2 regions of the Faecalispora anaeroviscerum genome follow, and region 2 is predicted to be linked to the other one. Evidence: predicted binding sites of a transcription regulator. Region 2 holds the regulator's gene; the other holds the start of a gene.
The links. Region 2 encodes LexA, which represses DNA repair genes until DNA is damaged. Its sites were predicted from a motif close to CNAACANNTGTTNG; they were not measured.
Positions count from the first base shown of each region.

Region 1: recA (recombinase RecA) is a predicted target of LexA. The motif match lies at 1,616-1,629, and genes of this name have one in related genera.

Region 1 covers NZ_CANOOQ010000001.1:2,588,119-2,591,533, forward strand. The annotation lists gene QOS46_RS12755 (DUF1385 domain-containing protein) at 1-731, shown strand, start outside; gene prmC (peptide chain release factor N(5)-glutamine methyltransferase) at 728-1,582, shown strand; gene recA (recombinase RecA) at 1,837-2,985, shown strand; gene QOS46_RS12770 (regulatory protein RecX) at 2,985-3,415, shown strand, end outside.
Region 2 covers NZ_CANOOQ010000001.1:1,656,250-1,659,664, reverse strand. The annotation lists gene QOS46_RS08260 (M23 family metallopeptidase) at 1-651, opposite strand, end outside; gene lexA (transcriptional repressor LexA) at 1,148-1,735, shown strand; gene QOS46_RS08250 (hypothetical protein) at 1,870-2,421, shown strand; gene QOS46_RS08245 (Fur family transcriptional regulator) at 2,545-2,976, opposite strand; gene QOS46_RS08240 (cysteine desulfurase family protein) at 3,231-3,415, shown strand, end outside.

The DNA of each region.
Region 1 (3,415 bases), 930 kb from region 2:
GCTATAAGGCGCTGAGCATCTCAGCGGAAAAGTCCGGGCTGGAGGATGACGAGCAGCCCTCCAAGTTCGACCAGTGGATGCAGAGGGTGTTCGGCGATAAGCTGATGAACGCGATTATGACATTCAGCGCCGTTCTCGGTGTGCTGATCGCCGTGGGTCTGTTTTTCTGGCTGCCCACCTGGTTGTTCAACATGGGGCAGACCTACCTGTGGGGCCCTGGCTTTGCCGAGTGGCGCACCGTATTTGAGGGCTTTTTAAAAATCGCGATCTTCATCGCTTACATTGCGTTCTGCGCCAGCCTGCCGGATATTAAACGCGTGTTTCAATATCACGGGGCCGAACATAAAACAATTTTTTGCTACGAAAATGAAGAAGAACTCACGGTGGAAAACGTTCGGCGTCACCAGCGCTTTCACCCGCGCTGCGGCACCAGCTTTATGGTGATTATGCTACTGCTCGGTATTATCGCCGGGTACTTCATTCCATTTACGAACCCCTTTGTGCGCAGTGCGGCCAAAATTTTGTGCGTGCCGCTGCTCATGGGAATCGGGTATGAGCTGATCCGCGTTTGCGGCAAATACGACAATCTTTTTACCCGCATTATTTCTGCGCCGGGCATGTGGATGCAGCGCCTGACGACCAAAGAACCGGATGATTCGATGATCGAGGTAGCGATCAGCGCCATGAAAGAAGTCATTCCGGAAAACGGAGAGGACAGAATTGTGAGATGACCTTTGAGCAGGCCTATCAACAAGGAAAAAGCTTATTACAGCGTGCCGGGGTGGAAAGCCCCGCTTTCGACACAATCTGCTTGTTTCGGCGGGCGTTTGGCATGGACCGTCAGGGTCTTCTGCTGCGGGGAGAAGAACAGGCTCCGCCCATGCAGGCCAAGGAATTTTTTCGCACCATTGAGGAGCGGAGTTCTCGCCGCCCCTTGCAGTATATCTTGGGGGAATGGGAGTTTTTCGGGATGCGCCTCGCCGTGGGGGAGGGCGTGCTGATTCCACGGGAGGAAACGGAGCTGCTGGTTTATACGGCGGCGGAGCTGCTCGGCGGGCACCCCGCGCCGCTGGTTGCGGATCTGTGCGCCGGTACGGGCGCCGTTGGGCTGGGGCTTTCCCGCTTGCGTGGCGACGCCCGCGTGACCTGTGTGGAATGGTATGAGCAGGCGTTCTCCTATCTGAACGAAAACCTGTCCCGCTACGGTGAAGACCGCATTTCGGCGGTGCAGGCCGATATTACACAGGAGGATGCCGCGCCGGAGCTTACAAACCTCAGCGCGGTGATTTCGAACCCGCCCTATATTGATTCGGCAGAGCTGCCGCAGCTTCAGAAAGAGGTGCAGGCCGAGCCGGCCACAGCGCTCGACGGCGGCGGCGACGGCCTTGACTTCTACCGGGCAATCGCGAATATCTGGCTGCCGAGGCTCAGGCCAGGCGGGATTGCCGCTGTTGAGATTGGGGAAAAACAGGCGGAGCAGGTTTCAGCGCTGTTTCGGCAGGCGGGCCTTCTTCGCATTCGGGTTCATCAGGATTTTAACGGGTTCGATCGTGTCGTTTCCGGCGTGTACCAGAGGATTTGAATTCCTGCTCGGAATTTTGAGAGGCAGGCACACAAAACATTCGTTCGATTTTTTCGCCAAATCCATTGATTTTGCGTTTGGAATACAGTATACTAGAACCAAACAACGGAACGGGCATCCTGCTTAAATACGGCGCTTTTTTCTCTGCCGAAGGCGGCGGGAAAAAACGAATGGAACGCTGTATGCTTATAAAGTAAGATATTTTGGCTTTCGGCGGATTAATGAAAAGAATTTTGGAGCGGAGGAGTTTTCCCATGGCAGTGGATAAAAGCAAGGCACTGGATACGGCACTGGCTCAAATTGAAAAGCAGTTTGGCAAGGGCGCCGTTATGCGCCTGGGGCAGAATCAGGCAATGCAGGTGGAAGCAATTTCTACCGGCTCTTTTTCTCTGGATATGGCGCTGGGAATCGGCGGCCTGCCCAGAGGGCGCATTATAGAGGTGTACGGGCCGGAGTCCTCCGGTAAAACAACGCTGGCGCTGCACTGCATTGCGCAGGGGCAGAAAAACGGCGGCTATGCCGCGTTTATTGACGTGGAGCACGCGCTGGACCCGATCTATGCCCGTGCGCTCGGCGTGGATGTGGACGCGCTCCTCGTTTCTCAGCCGGATACCGGTGAGCAGGCGCTCGAAATTACCGAAGCGCTCGTGCGCTCCGGTGCGATCGACGTAATCGTGGTGGACTCGGTTGCGGCACTCGTTCCCCGTGCGGAAATTGAGGGTGAAATGGGCGACTCTCACGTCGGCCTGCAGGCCCGGCTGATGTCGCAGGCGCTGCGCAAGCTGGCGGGCGCGATTTCCAAATCGAACTGCGTGGCTATTTTTATCAATCAGCTGCGTGAAAAGGTAGGCGTGATTTACGGCAGCCCGGAGGTGACCCCCGGCGGCCGCGCCCTTAAATTTTACGCTTCCGTGCGCATCGACATTCGCAAGATTGAAACACTGAAAAACGGCACCGAGCAAATCGGCACGCGGACGCGCGCCAAGGTGGTTAAGAATAAAATTGCGCCTCCCTTCCGCGAGGCGGAGTTTGACGTGATGTATGGCCAGGGCATTTCCCGCGAGGGTGAGATTCTCGATCTCGCGGCCAAGCTCGACATTGTTCAAAAGAGCGGAGCGTGGTTCTCCTACGGTGAAACCCGTCTGGGTCAGGGCCGCGATAACTCCAAGGAGTTTTTGAAGAACAATCCTGACATCAGTGCGGAAATCGAGCAGAAGCTGCGTGAAAATGCCGACCGCCTGCCCTCAAAGGCATCCGCTTCGTCCAAGAAGGCACCGGCTCCGTCGGCACCGTCCGAAGCGGCCAAGCCGGTTGAAATCGAGCAGGCGGCCCCGCCGGCAAAGCCCGCGGCTTCCGGCAGAGCATCCTCCAAAGCGAATATCGACATTTTGGTGGATGATTGATGCAGATCACGGCAATCCGGCCCCACAGAAAGGGTCTTTCCCTGTTGGTACTGGACGGAGAACCGGCGATGGAGCTGGATTCCGGCGTTTTGTACCGGGAGGGAATCCGCGTGGGGGCGGAGCTTTCCGACGAGGAGCTGTACCTCCTGTGTCAGAAGTCAAACGAGGTGCGCGCCAGAGAAAAGGCGCTGTACCTGCTGGAGCATAGGGCGCATTTTAAAGGGGAGCTGGAAGAAAAACTGCGCCGGGATTTCCCGGCCGAGGCCGCAAAGCTTGCCGCCGACCATATGGAGGAGCTGGGGCTTCTCGATGATGCTGCCTGCGGGCGGCAGCTGGCGGGGGAGTTGCTGCGGAGAAAAGGCTTTTCGTCCTCGCGCGCGCGGATGGAGCTGTGCCGCAAGGGGCTCGATTCCGCCTTGGCGGAAGAGAT
Region 2 (3,415 bases):
CTGCCCTGCGTTGACTGTGTCACCCTTTTTCACCAGGAAAGTGTCACCCATGCCACAGTAGTACGCGGTGATTCCGTCACTGTGTTCAATCACTACAACATTGCCCAGATTGCCGTTTGCGTACAGTTCCGTGACCTTGCCGCTGTCAATGGCTTTAACCGGGTCGCCGATTTTTGCCTCATAATCTGTGCCGGAGTGAACACGCCAATCCTGCATGGTGTCAGAAAAAATGGGATTATCTCCGCTGTAATTTTTAGTGACGGTTTCTCCAACTGGGTAAACGTACGAAGCGGGCTTTGCTGCCGTCTGTTTGGCTGGCTGTTCCGCTTTGGACGAAGCGGCCTTGTCCGGTGCCTGAGACGAAGCAGCCGGTTTGGAAGAAGACGGAGCGGTGGACTCCACTTCACTGGACTGTGGCTGAGACGAAGCCTCCGTTGGCTTGCTGCTGGCATAAACACCTGACTGTGTGCGACCGGTCGGTGAGGCGGAATACGAGGACGTATCCTGCGGATTGGCATATTTCACGACACTGTCATACGTAGTCCAGGCGGCAACGCCAACTGCAACCAGGCAAACGCCCAGCGCGACATAAAAACCCTTGTTGTTTTTCTTTGGGGATTGATTTTCTGATTTAAAATGCAGACTGCTCATCTGTAAAGCACCTCCGCAGATATTGTGACCAGAAAAAACACCAAATATGCCGTTTGAGATAAATCTGAAATGAAAAAATCAAAAAAGAATGATCTCTTTCCGTCGAAGGCGGAAAGAGATCACAATTAAAATTTTTGGTTTTTAGGAAAGCTCAATAGAAAATAAAAAAGCAAGCAAGCAGAAAAAAGACCGAATCCAATTGATTCGGTCTTTTTTCGTTAGCTTGAGGGGTATATTGAGGAGGGTAGAACTTTGTATTCTGATGGTGCGGCTCCATCGTTTGAATACAACCATATTATAATTTGAATTCGCGGGGCAGTTGTTAATACGCTATGAATATTCTTTTAACTTTTGGAGTCATGTAATTTTGCATTAAAATCAAATAAAAAAGGACGCTAAAACAAAGAAATTGTGAAAAAACCTCAAACATTTGTTTGCAATCTTGGAACCCCTGTGGTATGATAAAGTTGACTTGGAATACCTGGGAGGAAATGGGATGAAGGGACTAAGCAGCAGCCAGAAAAAGATATATGAATATTTAAAAGATAGAGCGCAGTATGGCCTGCCACCCTCTGTGCGGGAGATCTGCAAAGCGACCGGCCTGAAATCCACGTCTACCGTTCACCTGCATTTGAAAACGCTGGAGGACTTGGGATATATACGGCGTGAAGCCGGCCTGAATCGCGCCATTCATATTGAGGGGGCCGAGCAGGTCAGCCGAGTGCCTATTTTGGGCAGAGTAACTGCCGGTGTGCCGATTTTGGCTGTGGAAGAGGTTGAGGGCTACCTGCCGCTGGTGGGTCACCGTTACCCGGAAAAGGAGCTGTTCGCGCTACGTGTGCAGGGCGAAAGCATGAAAAACGCCGGAATCCTTGACGGAGATTATATTATTGCGCACCGCCAGGACACGGCGGAAAATGGGCAGATCGTGGTCGCGCTGATTGACGACGAGGCAACGGTAAAGCGGATTTTCTTTGAGCAGGAGTACATTCGCCTACAGCCGGAAAACCCGGCCTTTTCTCCGATTTTCTCTCAAAGCGCCCTGGTGCTGGGACGCGTGATTTCCGTTTATCGCTATTACTGATAAAAAATCTGTTAAAGAGCAGAAGTTTACGGTACGTGTCATTTCGTGATACGGAATATCCACAGATGCGGATTGACGGGGGGATCACCTCCTCAGGCGGTGAAACAGGAGATTGAACAGGGGAATACAAATGAGTGAAAGGCCCAATTTTAGATAAACAATTGAATGAGAAAACATTTCGTAGTTTTTATTACCTAAAAGAAGAGCTAGTGGATTTTTGCAGGACAAACGGATTGCCTGCTTCGGGTGGTAAAATAGAGATTACAGACAGAATTGCCTATTTTCTTTGCACAGGTAATATATTGCCCACTTTCACAAAAAGCAAAGTTAGACCAGACGTTGGTGTAATTACAGAGGATGCTCCAATAGAGCCGGATTTTGTTTGCTCAGAGAAAATCGGGATTGGTAAGCGGTCTTCTTTTAATGTTGCTTTTCAGAAGTGCTTAAAAAGCAATACTGGAAAAACCTATGGAGCTGCACTCGAAGCCTATGATCGGATTTTGGAAGAAAAGGAAAAAGGTAACACAACGATTGATAAGCAGTTTGAATACAATACCTATATTCGAGACTTTTTTGTAGACAACGAAGGCAGATCATTGGAAGAAGCGATTCAATGCTGGAAATACAAAAAAGGGTTGCAAGGTCATCATCGTTATGAAAAATCAGACTTAATTGCTTTATTGTAATTACGGCAAATTTCAATTTGTTGGTGAGTCTATGGGCTCAGCGCAAAAAAGCCGCAGAACATGATGTTCTGCGGCTTTTTATCCAGTTTTTATGGAATTCTTCCGATCCGTGAGGGAAGCACTTTATAGCTTGGTATGGTCAGCCTTCTTCACAGTGACGCGGGTACCCTTTTTCTTTTGACAGTCGGGGCATTTTCCGTAGACCGTCAGGCTGTGGCGCTCAATCTCAAAGCCGGTTGCTTTTGCAAGCTGCATTTCCAGCGGAGAAAGCGGACAGTCGTCCAGCTTAATTTTTTTGCTGCATCCGGTGCAGATTAAGTAGTGGTCGTGGCCCTTGGCCAGTGCATAGCGGATTACGCCGTCTTCAAAATTGATTTTCTGCAAAACCCCGCTTGCTGTAAAACGCTCCAGATTGCGGTATACGGTGGAAAGAGCCAGCTGAGGGAAAGAGGGCTTGAGCAGAACGAAAATATCCTCCGCCGAAACGGGATCCGGGCTGCTTTCGAGAAAATGCAGAATCGCGCCGCGCTGCTTGGTGTTTTTCAGTTCCGCCATTATGGTTCCTCCTTGCAAAACAAAAGGGTATCCATCCCTTATATAGATTTATCATAGCGCGGATTTGCAAAAAATGCAAGCAGGCGTGTATTCACTATTGAGAACTTTTCGTGTATAATAGGGCTGATTACGATTGATAACCAATTCGCTTTCAAAGGGGTTTTCTGTGAAAACAGCGATTTCTTCCTCCACCTGGGTAAGAAATCAACAGCCTGTTTGAAAGGGAAATTATGATTGGTTGGAGGCTTTCAGCTTTGGAGAAAATATATTTAGATAACGCAGCCACCACTCGCGTGTGTGAGCAGGCGGCGGAAAAGGTGCTTTATGTGATGACCGAGGCGTACGGCAACCCATCGTCGCTGCACACCATGGGTTTTGAGGCGGAGCGCGAGATGACCGCGGCCCGCGAGGCGGTTGCGGACAAGCTTTCGGTGAACGC